One region of the Undibacterium sp. TC4M20W genome, then DNA from elsewhere that is predicted to be linked to it. Evidence: predicted binding sites of a transcription regulator. Region 1 holds the regulator's gene; each other region holds the start of a gene.
The links. Region 1 encodes LexA, which represses DNA repair genes until DNA is damaged. Its sites were predicted from a motif close to ACTGTATNNNNATACAGT; they were not measured.
Positions count from the first base shown of each region.

Region 2: ACO0LL_RS19915 (DNA polymerase Y family protein) is a predicted target of LexA. The motif match lies at 1,278-1,295, and genes of this name have one in related genera.
Region 3: ACO0LL_RS20795 (VRR-NUC domain-containing protein) is a predicted target of LexA. The motif match lies at 1,942-1,959, and genes of this name have one in related genera.
Region 4: imuA (translesion DNA synthesis-associated protein ImuA) is a predicted target of LexA. The motif match lies at 1,809-1,826, and genes of this name have one in related genera.

Region 1 is NZ_JBMPPI010000014.1:111,251-114,633, reverse strand. It holds gene ACO0LL_RS17665 (hypothetical protein) at 1-114, shown strand, start outside; gene ACO0LL_RS17660 (hypothetical protein) at 133-573, shown strand; gene lexA (transcriptional repressor LexA) at 1,050-1,706, opposite strand; gene rpsF (30S ribosomal protein S6) at 1,972-2,340, shown strand; gene priB (primosomal replication protein N) at 2,369-2,668, shown strand; gene rpsR (30S ribosomal protein S18) at 2,678-2,962, shown strand; gene rplI (50S ribosomal protein L9) at 2,989-3,383, shown strand, end outside.
Region 2 is NZ_JBMPPI010000018.1:77,969-81,351, reverse strand. It holds gene ACO0LL_RS19925 (PAS domain-containing protein) at 1-667, opposite strand, end outside; gene ACO0LL_RS19920 (thioredoxin family protein) at 702-1,169, opposite strand; gene ACO0LL_RS19915 (DNA polymerase Y family protein) at 1,515-2,672, shown strand; gene ACO0LL_RS19910 (substrate-binding periplasmic protein) at 2,695-3,383, opposite strand, start outside.
Region 3 is NZ_JBMPPI010000020.1:30,004-33,386, reverse strand. It holds gene ACO0LL_RS20810 (hypothetical protein) at 1-237, shown strand, start outside; gene ACO0LL_RS20805 (hypothetical protein) at 234-938, shown strand; gene ACO0LL_RS20800 (hypothetical protein) at 1,326-1,691, opposite strand; gene ACO0LL_RS20795 (VRR-NUC domain-containing protein) at 1,984-3,383, shown strand, end outside.
Region 4 is NZ_JBMPPI010000003.1:248,453-251,835, reverse strand. It holds gene ACO0LL_RS05605 (AI-2E family transporter) at 1-105, shown strand, start outside; gene ACO0LL_RS05600 (winged helix-turn-helix transcriptional regulator) at 151-666, opposite strand; gene ACO0LL_RS05595 (nuclear transport factor 2 family protein) at 732-1,220, shown strand; gene ACO0LL_RS05590 (hypothetical protein) at 1,370-1,597, opposite strand; gene imuA (translesion DNA synthesis-associated protein ImuA) at 1,836-2,564, shown strand; gene ACO0LL_RS05580 (Y-family DNA polymerase) at 2,497-3,383, shown strand, end outside.

The DNA of each region.
Region 1 (3,383 bases):
TATGAAACGTATGTGGCCTACGTTGGGAAGCGTGGCTATCATCCGACTCCCGAACGGATAGAAATGGTAAAAGCCGGAATTGCACGAGGCTTCCAGCAAGAGCCATATATTTGATTTTTTACCAGGTGAAATATGTCTGTCGATATTTTTGTGATTCTAGAAAAAGAGAAAATGCCTATCCCCAAGCGATGGGCGCAAGCAATTGCGGATGCAGAGTTTGATCTGCAAATTGACACGGATTTTGATGTTGAAGAATTTTCCGGGTTTTTGCCCTGCATATACAAGGGTGAAGAAACTGGGTTCGAATATTTTTTCGAAGAGTTGGAAGACGATTTTTTGGACGAAGATGCGACACCGCAGCTTAAGGGTAGAGATTATCTGGTGACCTTTTCGACGCACAGTGATTTAACTGAACTGATAGCGTCGACTATTGCGTCAGCAGTCTTGTGTTCAATGTCCAACGGATTAATTCTGAATGATGAGGATGGACTACCCTTCATCAAGTCGCAAGATGCGATTGCCTATGGCAAGAAAGCAGAGGCTGAATTGATATTGGATTTGGATGGAGAATAGCTGACAGTATCCGGATAAATCAACTCAGGTCCTATGCAAGTAAGAATGCCTGTTTTTCTGTAAAAGTACGCTAGAAATGTTGCGATCAATATCGCTTACATGATCAACATCAATATCTCGGCAAGTATAGAGTCAGCGAAACTATAAGGCATCAATCATAAAGAGTGACGTAAAAGAGTTCATTAGTTATGTTATCGCGATGCGCGCTCGAAATGCTTTTAGCAGTATGAATAGTCTCGTCTTGCAAGGCGAGACTATTGGGTGGGCGTGGAGTAGTGTTTCGCGAACTTTTTGCTTCTGATCTTTGCGCTGCCCCAAGTAAATTCTGTTGGGGGTTGGCTGAGATTATGTCAACTCGCAAATTCAGCACGTGAACTGTTGATAGCAGGTGCATCCTTTGGCGCCACTATCAAAAAAGTTTGGGGACGAGCCGGGCGTGATCCGGATGAGAGGGGAGGATCACGCCCGGGCTGACCTCAAACCCAGTTGCGCATTAGGCCGACAGCCAGGCCTTCCAGCGCGAAATCTTCTTCCGTATCACCAATCTTGATCACAGGATAATCCGGGTTTTCTGGCATCAGCTCGATCAAACTGCCAGTTTTTTTATAGCGTTTGACGGTAACATCATCACCGAGGCGGGCAACAACGATCTGGCCATTGCGGGCACTGTCTGCCTTTTTGACTGCCAGCAAGTCGCCATCAAGTATGCCAGCGTCACGCATGGACATGCCACGTACCTTCAGTAAAAAATCTGGTTTGGCAGAGAACAGGGCAGGATCTACGTGGTAAGTCGATTCTATATGTTCACTTGCCAGTATCGGCGAGCCGGCAGCAACCCGGCCAACCAGTGGCAGGGCTAGTTGCAGCAGGGCAGGATGGGGCAAGGCCAGTTGCTTGCCTGTGATATGGCTGGACAACTCTGACTCCAGCAGGCGTATGCCGCGTGAAGTGCCTGCCGCAATTTCTATAACGCCTTTGCGTGCCAGTGCTTGCAAATGTTCTTCTGCCGCATTGGTGGAGCGAAACCCCAGTTCTGTCGCAATCTCGGCACGGGTAGGAGGAAAGCCCGTGTTTTGAATGGCGTCTTTGATCAGGTTCAGGATTTGTTCCTGGCGGGAAGTGAGTTTGAGCATGGCGTTTTCTAGTGTTAAGGTGCTGTATATACAAGCAGTCTGTATTTTTATACAGTAAAGCTGAATATGCAAGTCAAAATGACCGCAATTACTGAGAAATGTGAAAAAAATACCTCACTTACCTTCGGGAATTGGCAGATAAATAGCCTAAGTCACTGATCTAATTGATCAATATGAAAAACTGGGTTATTATTGTCGGCTTTCCTCTTCCCGCACTCGTCTTGACGCCGAGGCGGGCTATTTTTATTGTCCACAAGGAGAATATATGCGTCATTATGAAATCGTATTTATCGTACATCCAGATCAGAGCGAGCAAGTTCCTGCAATGATCGAGCGCTACAAGGCAAGTGTTGTAGCCCGTGGTGGTCAAATCCACCGCGTTGAAGACTGGGGTCGTCGTCAATTGGCTTACATGATTCAAAAATTGGCAAAAGCACACTATGTTTGCTTGAACATCGAATGCGATGCTGAAACTCTGCTCGAGTTGGAAACAGCATTCAAATTCAATGATGCTGTCTTGCGTCACCTGACAGTCAAATTGAAAAAAGCAGAAACAACACCTTCTCCTATGATGAAAGCTGTTCAGAAAGAAGATGCTGCAAAAGCTCAACGTGTTGAAGCGCCTGCTGCTTAATAATTGACAAAGGTCGCGTAAAAAAATAGTGAATCAGCTGAAGCTCGTAGCCCGGATTGTGGAAAAAAGCGCATTGCGCTACACCCCGGCCGGTATCCCGATAGCTTCTGCTACCTTGATGCATAGTTCAGAGGCTCGTGAGGCGAACACAGTTCGGCAGGTCGAGTTTGAAATTTCTGCGATGGCTGCTGGTGAAATATCCCAGCGTTTTACAGAAATTGCCTTGGAACAGCCCATGGAATTCACCGGTTTTTTAGCGCGCAAAAATCGCAATAGCAAAAGTCTCGTTTTTCACGTCACTGAATTCGAGACACATTTACTAGATTAGGAGCCAAAAATGGCATTCGGTAAAAAATTCGACAAAAGCAAATTGAAGCAAAAGCGTCAACAACAAAACCCTTTGTTCAAACGCAAAAAATTCTGCCGCTTCACAGCAGCACATGTAGAAAAAGTTGACTACAAAGACATCGACACACTGAAAGATTTCGTGCAAGAAAACGGCAAAATCATGCCAGCACGTTTGACCGGTACAAAAGCGCTGTATCAACGTCAAGTTGACACTGCAATCAAACGTGCACGTTACCTCGCGTTGCTGCCATACACTGATTTGCACACAGCGTAATTGACGACAAGGTAAAGGAGAAAAATATGCAAGTTATTCTGTTGGATAAAGTCGTTAATCTCGGCAATCTGGGTGATGTAGTTCGCGTTAAAGACGGCTATGCACGTAACTTTTTGATTCCACAACGTATGGCTCGTCGTGCTACGACAGCTGCAGTTGCTGAATTCGAAGCAAAACGCGCTGAACTGGAAAAAGCAGCAGCAGCCAAATTGGCAGCAGCTCAAGCTCAAGGCGAAAAACTGTCCGGTCTGACCGTACAAATCACACAAAAATCTGGTGTAGATGGCCGTTTGTTTGGTTCCGTCACTAATGCTGATATCGCTGAAGCCCTGACTAAACAAGGTTTCGCAGTAGAAAAAGCACAAGTACGTTTGCCACAAGGTCCGTTGAAGATCGCTGGCGAGCACAGTGTTTCCGTTGC
Region 2 (3,383 bases), on a different contig from region 1:
CCTGTTTGAGATTCGCGACATCATCGGGATGTACGCCCGTGCCCCAGAAATAATCCCAGAACTGCTGCGGGTGTGCAAAGTCGCCAGGATCGTAGCCCAGCATCTGTAAATATTCGGGGCTGAAGCTGCCGTCACCGGTTTGCAGATTGATGTCATACAAACCCTGGTTCGAGGCTTTCATGACCAGGCTGCGCTGGCGCTCTGCGGCCAGCAGTCTTTGTTCAGTGAGTTTGCGTTCGGTATTGTCGCTCAGGAAACCATGCCAGAGTACACTGCCATCAGGCAGGCGTTCAGGGGTGGCGTCGCCAACGACCCAGCGATCTGGCTGGCCATCTGCAATGATGCGGTATTCCTGGTGCCAGGGGCTAAGATCGACAAAGGACTTGCGCACGGCCACAATCATTTTTGGCAAATCATCGGGATGCACTTTGGCGAACATGAAGCTGGCATCTTCACGTAATTGTTCAGCCTTGACACCAAAAAAAGTTTCTACCGCTTCACTGGCATAGGGCAGGCAAAAACGTGCGTCCGGATAACGGCGGAACTGATAAAACATGCCCGGAAGACAGCGGGAAAAATTGGACAACAAGGCGTGACTGCGTTGCAATGCCGCCAGTTCAGTTTCTTCTGGTACAAGCTCGGCTGACATTGCAGGTAACTCAGACATGCCTGGTAGTCTTTTCCATATCTGTCTATGCTATTCAGCGGTAAAGGGCAGTGATTTCGTCAAAAAAATCATAGACGCCCTGCTCACTCATCTTGCGCGCATTCGACAATTCGCCACCTTTGGAGGCAAACAACACGCTATTGTCTGGCCTCAGCAAGACAGCAGCTGGTATGCCTTTCTTGGTAGGATTACCATAGAAATCCACCAGCTCCTTGTTTTTGTCAAACTGGCCTACGTTCACTTTGACGGTGATGAACTTTGTGGTCAGCAGAGGCTCATTTTTGCCATGCATGGATTTGTCGAGCTCCAGGCAATCTTTGCACCAGTTGGCACCAAAGATGACCAGGACTTTTTTATCGACTTTTTTGGCTTCTGCCAGCGCTTTGTTGATCGCGGCCTGGGCGTCGGCAGTTTCATCATAAGCCTGAGGTGGGGCAGCACTGGCCGGGCTGACAGCCAGTACCAGACTCAATGCAAAAAGCAGGGAAAGCAGTTTTTTCATCATTAATCCATTAGAAAACGCAGGAAAAAGCGACAAATGCAGGATGAGTCTATCTTAGCTTAAACAGTATGTGGCTGTAATTCTCTGTTTGATGAAAAATCGGGTTTTGCTGTATGTATGTTCAGTTATTTGTGCAATTCAGGATAAAATAGCTTATTCCTGTTTTTAATCCAGTTTTTGATCTTGTTTTTAATTTCGCTTTTTAATCTTATTAGTTCTTTAAGTGGCGCAGTTCTTGAAAATGTTTATACAGTGCGCAGTACGATGGCCTTGCTACCCGGCGGCATGCAATGATGGGAAGCACCATGCTTGCCATGATTTATTACAAGGCTATTGTTGATTGTCATGAATAATAAACCACGCCGGATTGCCCATCTGGACATGGATGCATTTTATGCATCTGTTGAATTGTTAAGATATCCAGAGCTTAAGGGGCAGGCGGTATTGATAGGCGGGGGCTCTTCACATCGTCCGATTCCCAAAGGGGATGGCACGCATGAGTTTTCGCGCATCAAGGACTATGTCGGGCGCGGTGTCGCTACCACCTCGACTTATGCAGCGCGGGCGCTAGGCATATTTTCTGCGATGGGCATCATGAAGGCGGCAAAGCTGGCTCCCGATGTTTATTTACTTCCAACGGACTTTGATTCCTATCGTCATTATTCCCGGTTGTTTAAAGAAGCGGTCGGCAAGATTGCGCCCAAAATTGAAAATCGCGGCATAGATGAAATCTATATCGACCTGAGCGACCATCCGCAAGAAACGCGTGAACTGGCAAGCAGCCTGAAGCACGCTGTCGCCGAAGCCACCAGCCTGACCTGCTCGATTTGTGTCGCTCCAAACAAACTGTTGGCAAAGATAGGCTCTGACCTGGACAAACCTGATGGCCTTACCATATTGAATATGGAAGACGTGCCAACGCGAATATGGCCCTTGCCCGTTAAAAAAGTGAATGGCATAGGGCCAAAAGCAACTGAGCGCCTGGCTAGCCTGGGTATCAACACTGTGGGCGAGTTGTCCAATGCAGACCTGGGGCTGCTGCAAACGACCTTTGGCAGTAATTATGCTGGCTGGCTGTATAACGCGGCGCGCGGCATTGATGACAGGGAGATTTCTACAGAGTCCGAGCCCAAGGTCATCAGCAGGGAAACTACCTTTGACCGCGACTTGCACGCCGTTCACGACAAGGCGGTATTGACCGAGATATTCACTGACCTTTGCACTCGCCTGGCAAGGGACTTAACAAAAAAGGGTTACCGCTGCAAAACCGTGGGTATCAAGATACGCTATACCGATTTTCGTATCTCTACCCGTGACATCACCATTCCTGTTGCCACGGCTGATCCTGCCGTCATACGCAGGACGGCAGGAGAATGTTTGCGCAGAGTGGCGCTGGAACACCGCTTTCGCTTGCTGGGCGTAAGGGCCAGTGCCCTGATCAGAGAGGCGGATGTCAGCAATGAGCGGCAAGTCAGCCAGGGCATGCTGTTTGATGACACTTGATTACTAATCTTTGGAATGAATGTTACGGTTGTGCACTCTGCATTTGCTGGAAATACAGGTTTTCAATTTTCCTGAGATTGAGTTTTTCCAGATAAGGATTGATGAGTTGTTGATATTTTAATCCCCGTTCATTACGCTGGAAGCAGATGTGCAGGGAAAAATTGATGACTTCTTTGGGATGGAAAATAATGCTTTCCTGCCCGTTCTTTAAACTGGTCTCAGTGATCAGCAACTGCCGCAAGACATCCTTGCTGATGACGACCACATCCACCCGCCCTGCCATCAGTTTGCGCAAATTGCTGATGTCTGATGGTGCCACATCAAGTCTCAATTGTTCTTTTTTGACCTGGGCATCAAATTCTTCACCATTGGCATAGTCTTGTACCACGCCTACGGTCAGGCCTTTCAGATCAGCATAATTTTTCCAGTCGAAATGCCTGTCTTTCAACGATGCCAAGCCGATGGCGCTGGTGCCCAGCGGCGCCGAGAAATAGCAGGTTTTTTCCCGTTCCTTTAAATAAAATGCAGGGAAATAGCCAGCGTAAGAAGGATCATTCTGCCCCAGTTGCACGGCACGGCTCCAGGGTGTGTAACTGATATGGGTGTCCATCCCCGCCTGCAAGGCCGCCGCTTTGACGATGACTGACGTCAAGCCTTCATCGGGCAGATGTGAGCCCACATACGGTGCCCACTCCAGTGAGGCGAGTTGCA
Region 3 (3,383 bases), on a different contig from region 1:
GCCATAGCACCATATGAAGACACTCTCAGTTTCCTGTTAGAGCAAACCTCTGCAAATAAGGTGGCCATGCGATTTAGAATTCGAACAAATGCGAATCTACATAACATGACAAATCACTGGCGAGAGTCTCTATCAGACGTTCCTCATGAAGTTACCACAGAATTTGAAGAGACCATAGATACAACCGACGGCAAGAACGTCGAAGTCGCCTTCGTAAAACAAGCGGAGGGCAAATGACTACAATGCCCAACACCACTGCACTCAACACAGTAACGACAGTTGATAGTGTTGTCAGCTATCTTTCTACGAACGGTATCGACAATAAAGCAATTTGGGCGCACTTAGATCGCACTGATCGTATAAAAGTAAAAAAATTACTTTCAGAATTGGATGCTATTGATGCAGAAATTTTTGATAAAGATGCGCATAAACCATTGAGCAATAAGCAATTTCAAGCAGACAAGTCTGGGCGTAAAGGGAAAAAATTTGAAGAATTGACTACTGAATTACTTCAAGGCCTAACTTGTTTCAAGGCCAAACACAATGTTTTCACAGATGTTAATCAGATCGACGTTCTTGTAACATTGCAGCCAAATGCAAGTATTGTCCCAAGTATTCGAAAGTGGGGAGATCGAATCATTTGCGAATGCAAATTTCATGACAAAGGGGTAAGCGTGGATTGGGTTGAGAAACTAGCGACGATACTTGGAAATAACTCAGCTTCAGTTGGCATCTTGATTTCGAAAAAAGGAATTGCAAGAAAAGGGCCGGGAGCAAACACCACACATTTATTACATCTACTTGCGGTCCAAGGAAAATTCATCATTTCGCTGAGCCGTAATGATTTGGAGGACTGCGTAAATGGAAGTGGATTGTTGGAATTATTAGTGGACCGCTATGTAGAAGTTGGCATGGGCATTCCTCAATTCATGAGATAACTTCTCAAAAAAAATTGACTTAAAGCTCGAATTTTTACTTAAACTTAACGAAAAAATATTCCACAATTAAAATTTTAAACAAACAGATAGTATTCGTATTAAGAAGATATAGACGGGGTCGTCACTGGTTGAATTACCCCAGTCTGCCTAGCCTACTTCCCACTTCTTGGCTAAGGCCCTCTTCACATTCCGGCTCATAAAATCCGGATAGAGTTGTTTAAATAAAGTCTTAGCTTACAATTTTTACCCATTCTGTAACAAGCCAACACAAAAATTGTAACCACTCTTATTGTATGCAGCTTGTAGTTTGACGCCCTATATTGACTGAAATGGTTACTTAAAAATATAACCTTGCTTGGCTTTCAGTGATATGGCAATTCCCGTTTATCAATACCTATGCTCATCCACCAAATGCTTATTAAAACTGTACTTGCTGCCGCCTTGCAGCACATCAGTCAGGCGCTTGGGGTTGGCGGATGAGATGAAAATGTCGGCGATGCCGTCCTTAACGCGGAACTTGGTGGCGGGGCTTAGGATGTTGTTGGCTTTGATCATCAGGTGGCGGATGATTTTGGCTTTTTCGCTGCAGATGAGGAAGTGGTTTTCTTTTCTGAAGTTGGTCAGGGGGATGTTGAGCCACCAGCCTTCGTCGTTGCCGTAGCGGACGACTTGGGAGAATTGGGTGTTGCCTTCGTTGAGGACGTTGGCTTGCAGGGAATCGTTGGCGATTTGGATGGCTTCGGCTTTGTTCATTTTTTGTCTTCTTTGGCGTTTGGTTGGGGTTCAGTGGTTAAATTGCTACTGGGTCTGCGATGAAAACCCATCCCCATCCCTGCCTTCCACTGCGCTGCAAGTATGCAGCTTAGATATTTGTGGCGCAAAACATGTTTTGCGAATTCCCACAAATATCCCCTTGAAGGGGAAGGAGTTTCAAGCCGTTATTGTAAACGCTTAAGCCTGCAATTTAGCTTGTTGGTTTACTGTGGCTCTTACATTGCGTTAAACTGTATGCATATACAGTTATTTAAACGCTATCCCCTGCCTCATGCTTGCCAATCTGGATCATCCTTTTTACTACCTTGAAAACTTCCAGGCCGTGCTGGACTGGGTGGGTGGGCGCTATGCGGATTTATTGGCTGGCGATGAACAAGAATTTATTGCGCAGTTTGGCAGCCTGCCGCAGGCGTCGCGGGCTTTGTTTGTGCGGATGGTGATGCGCAAGGGTTGCGTGTTCAGGGCCAGCAAGCTGGTGTATACCGAGATTGGTGAGACTTGTGCGGCCATGCAGGCGCTGGTGGATGTGGGCTGGGTGCAGGCTGATCCAGAGCTCGATATTGCGGGCTTGTTTGATTTGCTGCAAAAGCCTGAACTGGCGCTGGTGTTGGCGATGACATCTGCCGAAAAGAAATTGCCCAAGGCTGAGCAACTGGGCTTGTTTAGCTTGCGGTATATAGCTAGCCAGGCTTTTTCTGCGTGGTGCTCGGGTGCTGTCAGTGCTGTGGGCGATGTGGCTTATCAGATTGTGAACAAGGATTTGTGTGACCGTTTGCGGCTGCTGTTTTTTGGTAACCTGTATCAGGACTGGTCTGAGTTTGTATTGTCTGACCTGGGTATTTTTCAATATGAGAAGGTGGAATTTTCTGCGGCCTCGCGTGGCTTTGGCTGTCGTGCGGACATTGATGCTTATCTGGCTTTGTATGCCTGTCGTGAGGCTTTTCATGCAGAGCAGCCGGTGCCTGAGGTGCTGGCGCAACTAGCTGGTTTGCATGACTTGGACAATGTCTGGCTGGCCAGCCGCCGTAACCGCTTGCTGTACCAGATTGGTGAACATCTGGAAAAGCAAAAGGACTGGGCGCTGGCGCAGCAGGTGTATGCTGGTTGCACTTACCCTGGAGCGCGCTTGCGGGCCATACGTGTGCTGGAAAAAAGCGAACAGACACAGGCTGCCTATGATTTGCTGAGGCTGGCACAGCAAGCGCCTGAGAGTGAGGCAGAACATCAGCAGATGTTGCGTATCGCGCCACGCCTCAGTCGTAAACTTGGGCTGGCTAAAGTTGCCAGAGCGGCCCGCACATCACCTACAGAACTGGCCTTGCGCCTGCCCTTCCCGCAAGAAGATTATGTGGTTGAGTATGTGGTGCGTGATCATTTGCATACAGATGATGCGCCGGTGTTTTATGTGGAGAATGCGCTTATCAATTCCCTGTTTGGTTTGTTGTGCTGGCCTGTGATTTTCAAGGCGATACCGGGGGCTTTTTTTCATCCTTTCCAACGTGAGCCTGTGGATTTATTGAGTGCCGATTTTCAAACGCGGCGGGCAGATGATTTTGCGGCCTGTTTTGCGCAACTGGAGTCGGGTGTTTATCACCAGACCATACGGCAAACTTATGCGGCCAAGTCTGGCCTGCAATCGCCTTTTGTGTTTTGGAGTACGTTGTCTGAAGA
Region 4 (3,383 bases), on a different contig from region 1:
GCGGCAGGCATTGCCCTCGAAATTTCTGGCGATAGAAAACATAGCGAGGGAGATAGAGCGGCGAAAGATTTTATCCCACCTGAGGATGCGGTTCAGAATACTTGAGTTAGCAAAAACGATCAGCACTGGTTTGACACAGAGCTATTTTTGTTAACTTTGCTTATCCTGCTTTGGTCGTCCCAGCACTTGCCTCATTAAAGCCGTACCTGGCGTTTCCCTGCCACCGGGCCCAGCCTCAAATCGTATATCGTCAAGCTGCAGTTGTTCTTTGCAAGCAGCGCAAGCCGGTACGGCAGTCGTGACGTGACCACAATGTTGATGGCGTACCAGTAAGGGTTGTAGTCCTTCTGCGGTGCGCCATTTATCTCCCCAGGCAGTCAATGCCAGTAATACTGGATATAAATCCCGCCCTTGCTGCGTCAGGCTATAACGCCAGACACGTTTATCCTGCGCATCGGTATGTCGCTCGACAATGCCCTGCTCCATCATTTTTTTCAACCGGGCGGTCAGAATATTGGATGCCACGCCAAGATTGCGCTGGATATCATCAAAACGCTCAAACCCCAGAAACAGGTCGCGCAAGATCAACAATGACCACCACTCACCAATGACTTCCAATGTGCGGGCTATAGAACAGGAAAAATCAGAAAACGAACTGCGCTCCATAATTTAGCTTGCTTGATGCAAGTTAACTGTTTACATTACTTGCATTATGCCAGTGAAAGTTCACCATGTATGCTTATATCGTTGAGAACAAACTTCGTAAAACCTTTGCTGCTATCAACACAGGCGATGTCAGCCTGATGCTGGATAGCCTGGCTACTGATTTTGCATATCGCTTTGAAGGAGATTCGCCGATTTCTGGTTTGCGTAATTCACGCGTATCTATGGCTTTATGGTGGGAGCGCTTATACCGTTTGTTCCCAGGATTACAATTTGAAGTAAAAGAAGTTGGAGTCATTGGACCGCCCTGGAATACCCGTATTCATGCAGTGCTGGATTTCATTGTTCCGCACCAGCCGGATGGGCCCTACAAGAATGTAGTAATGCAATTCATGCGCATGCGCTGGGGTAAAATCACCTACGTCCATACACTGGAGGATACGCAGCGTTGTGGCCGTTATCTGGCGTGGAGTGCAGCACAGGGATGCGACGAAGCATTGGCAGCCCCTATTACCGATCAAACCTGGCCAGGTTCCGGGCCATTCTTGCGGGCTTAGATTTGAATATTGAGATCTTATTCTGATCTATATCAGCTAAACATTTACCCTCATGGGAGCAAACTGCTGCAAACACTCCCGCAATATCTGGGTAGCGTTTGCAGTAGAAATTTGTTCACTTCATTAACGGATAAATTGATAGCCTGAACTTACCAGTTTGCTTTGGACAAAATAACCAGCCACTTGCGCAGTACCAGCATTTCCAGATGCCCGGCCTGTATGCCTGTACTGCAATCAAGGACAGGATTGACATAGTAAGAACGCTGCCGGAAGTCGCGGCAGACAAAAATTTCGCGACGTCCCAAGCGCATCACAAAAGAGCTAGGTGCGAATTGCAGACTAAAGCGTGTATCAAAAGACTGTTCGAGGTTTGCCATAATTTCAATCTCCATATCGGTTGGTATGTGATAGAGGAACTTCATCAAAACAGCCATGCGTTCATCCATGGACGAACTTTAACACAAACTACTGTATGCGCAATCAGTATTTTAAAAACTGTGGTTTTCTCACCTCCCTGCAATTTCTTGCTCCAGTCACATAGCGCGGGCACATAAAATAAACTTTGAAGTCTGTCGCCATATTACATATACTGTATATTTAATCAGTATATGTAATATGACCCACGTTTCCTCACTTCCTCCTGAACGCATACACCCCGCATTATGGCGTGCATCGCAACTGGCGCGTGGTCAGGGTGGCTATTTGCCCAGTGGCTATGCAGAACTCAATAATGAACTGCCGGGCAATGGTTGGCCGCAGGGGCAATTAACCGAGATTTTGTTGCCACAGATTGGCACGGCCGAGCTCAGCTTGCTCAAGCCCGCCTTAAGCCAACTTGATGGTCGTCCCATTGTTTTGTTGACGCCACCTTATGTACCGCAAGCATTGGCTTTTGCATGTACAGGTTTGCAATCATCGCAGTTGATATGGATACGCTGTCAAAAGCATGTTGATGCCTTGTGGGCGGCTGAGCAGGTGTTGCGCAATAGCAGTTGTGGCGCGCTGTTGTTCTGGACATCCAGCATCCGCAGTGAAGCTTTGCGTCGATTGCACCTGGCAGCACAAAGCTCGGAGACTTTATTCTTTTTGATGCGTGACATGCGGGCGGCACAGCAAGCCTCTCCCGCTCCCTTGCGATTGAGTGTCCAGACCAGCCAATATGGTCTGGAGCTGGGCATACTCAAACGCCGTGGCAGCCAGCGCGATGCGCCGCTTGCATTGCATGTGCCCGATCATCCTTATTTGTATGCCTATGCTCATCCAGGCAAAGAAAAACTTGCGACAAACTATGGCAACTTGCCCACCACTGTGGATAGCCGTTCACCTGCCTTTACTCCAGCTTGAGGTGTTTGTCACTCCCTTGTTTGCTCAGCAAGAGACACAAGTCAGTGTGATACTCCATCAAGGTCGGGTAACGTCCATGTCTGAATCTGCCGATCAGGCTGGCATACGCTTGAATATGCGTGCGGGTGGCGTGCAAATGCTGTCTGCCGATGCTGATTATTATCAGCGTGATCACAATAAAGAAAAACTGGCACTGCAGGCAGTGGCAACTGCATTGCTGCAATACTCGCCACAAGTCTGTCTGGCAGAAGATGATTGTATACTGGTTGATATCAGTGCCAGTCTGAGTTTGTTTGGGGGTGTACGCGCTTTGCGTAAACGCATGCTGGAAAGCATGCGCATTCTGGGTTATACGGCAACGACTGGCATTGCTCCCGTTGCCAGGGCTGCCTGGTTATTGGCCAAGCAGGCATCGCGCAAATTACCCAGAGGGCAGCATGTCTTTAAACTGCAAAGATTGAGCCAGCGCCTGGATAGGCTACCAGTCAAATTGCTCACGGCAGCTCAGCCTTTGACTGAATTATTGCAGGGCATAGCCTGTTATAGCCTGCGGGATTTACGGCAATTACCCCGCCCCGGCCTGCAGAGACGTTGCGGCAAGGCTTTACTCATGGAGCTGGATCAAGCCTATGGTGAGCAGGCCGAAGTACACGAATGGTATCTGGCAGCCCCAGAATTCAAAGTCAAAATTGAATTGCCAGACCGTATAGAGCTTGCAGAATCACTTCTCATTTTTGCCCGCAGTCTGCTGGCCCAGTTGCTGGGATGGCTGGCAGCGCAGCAACTGGCAGTTACGCATATACACATGGAGTTATTGCA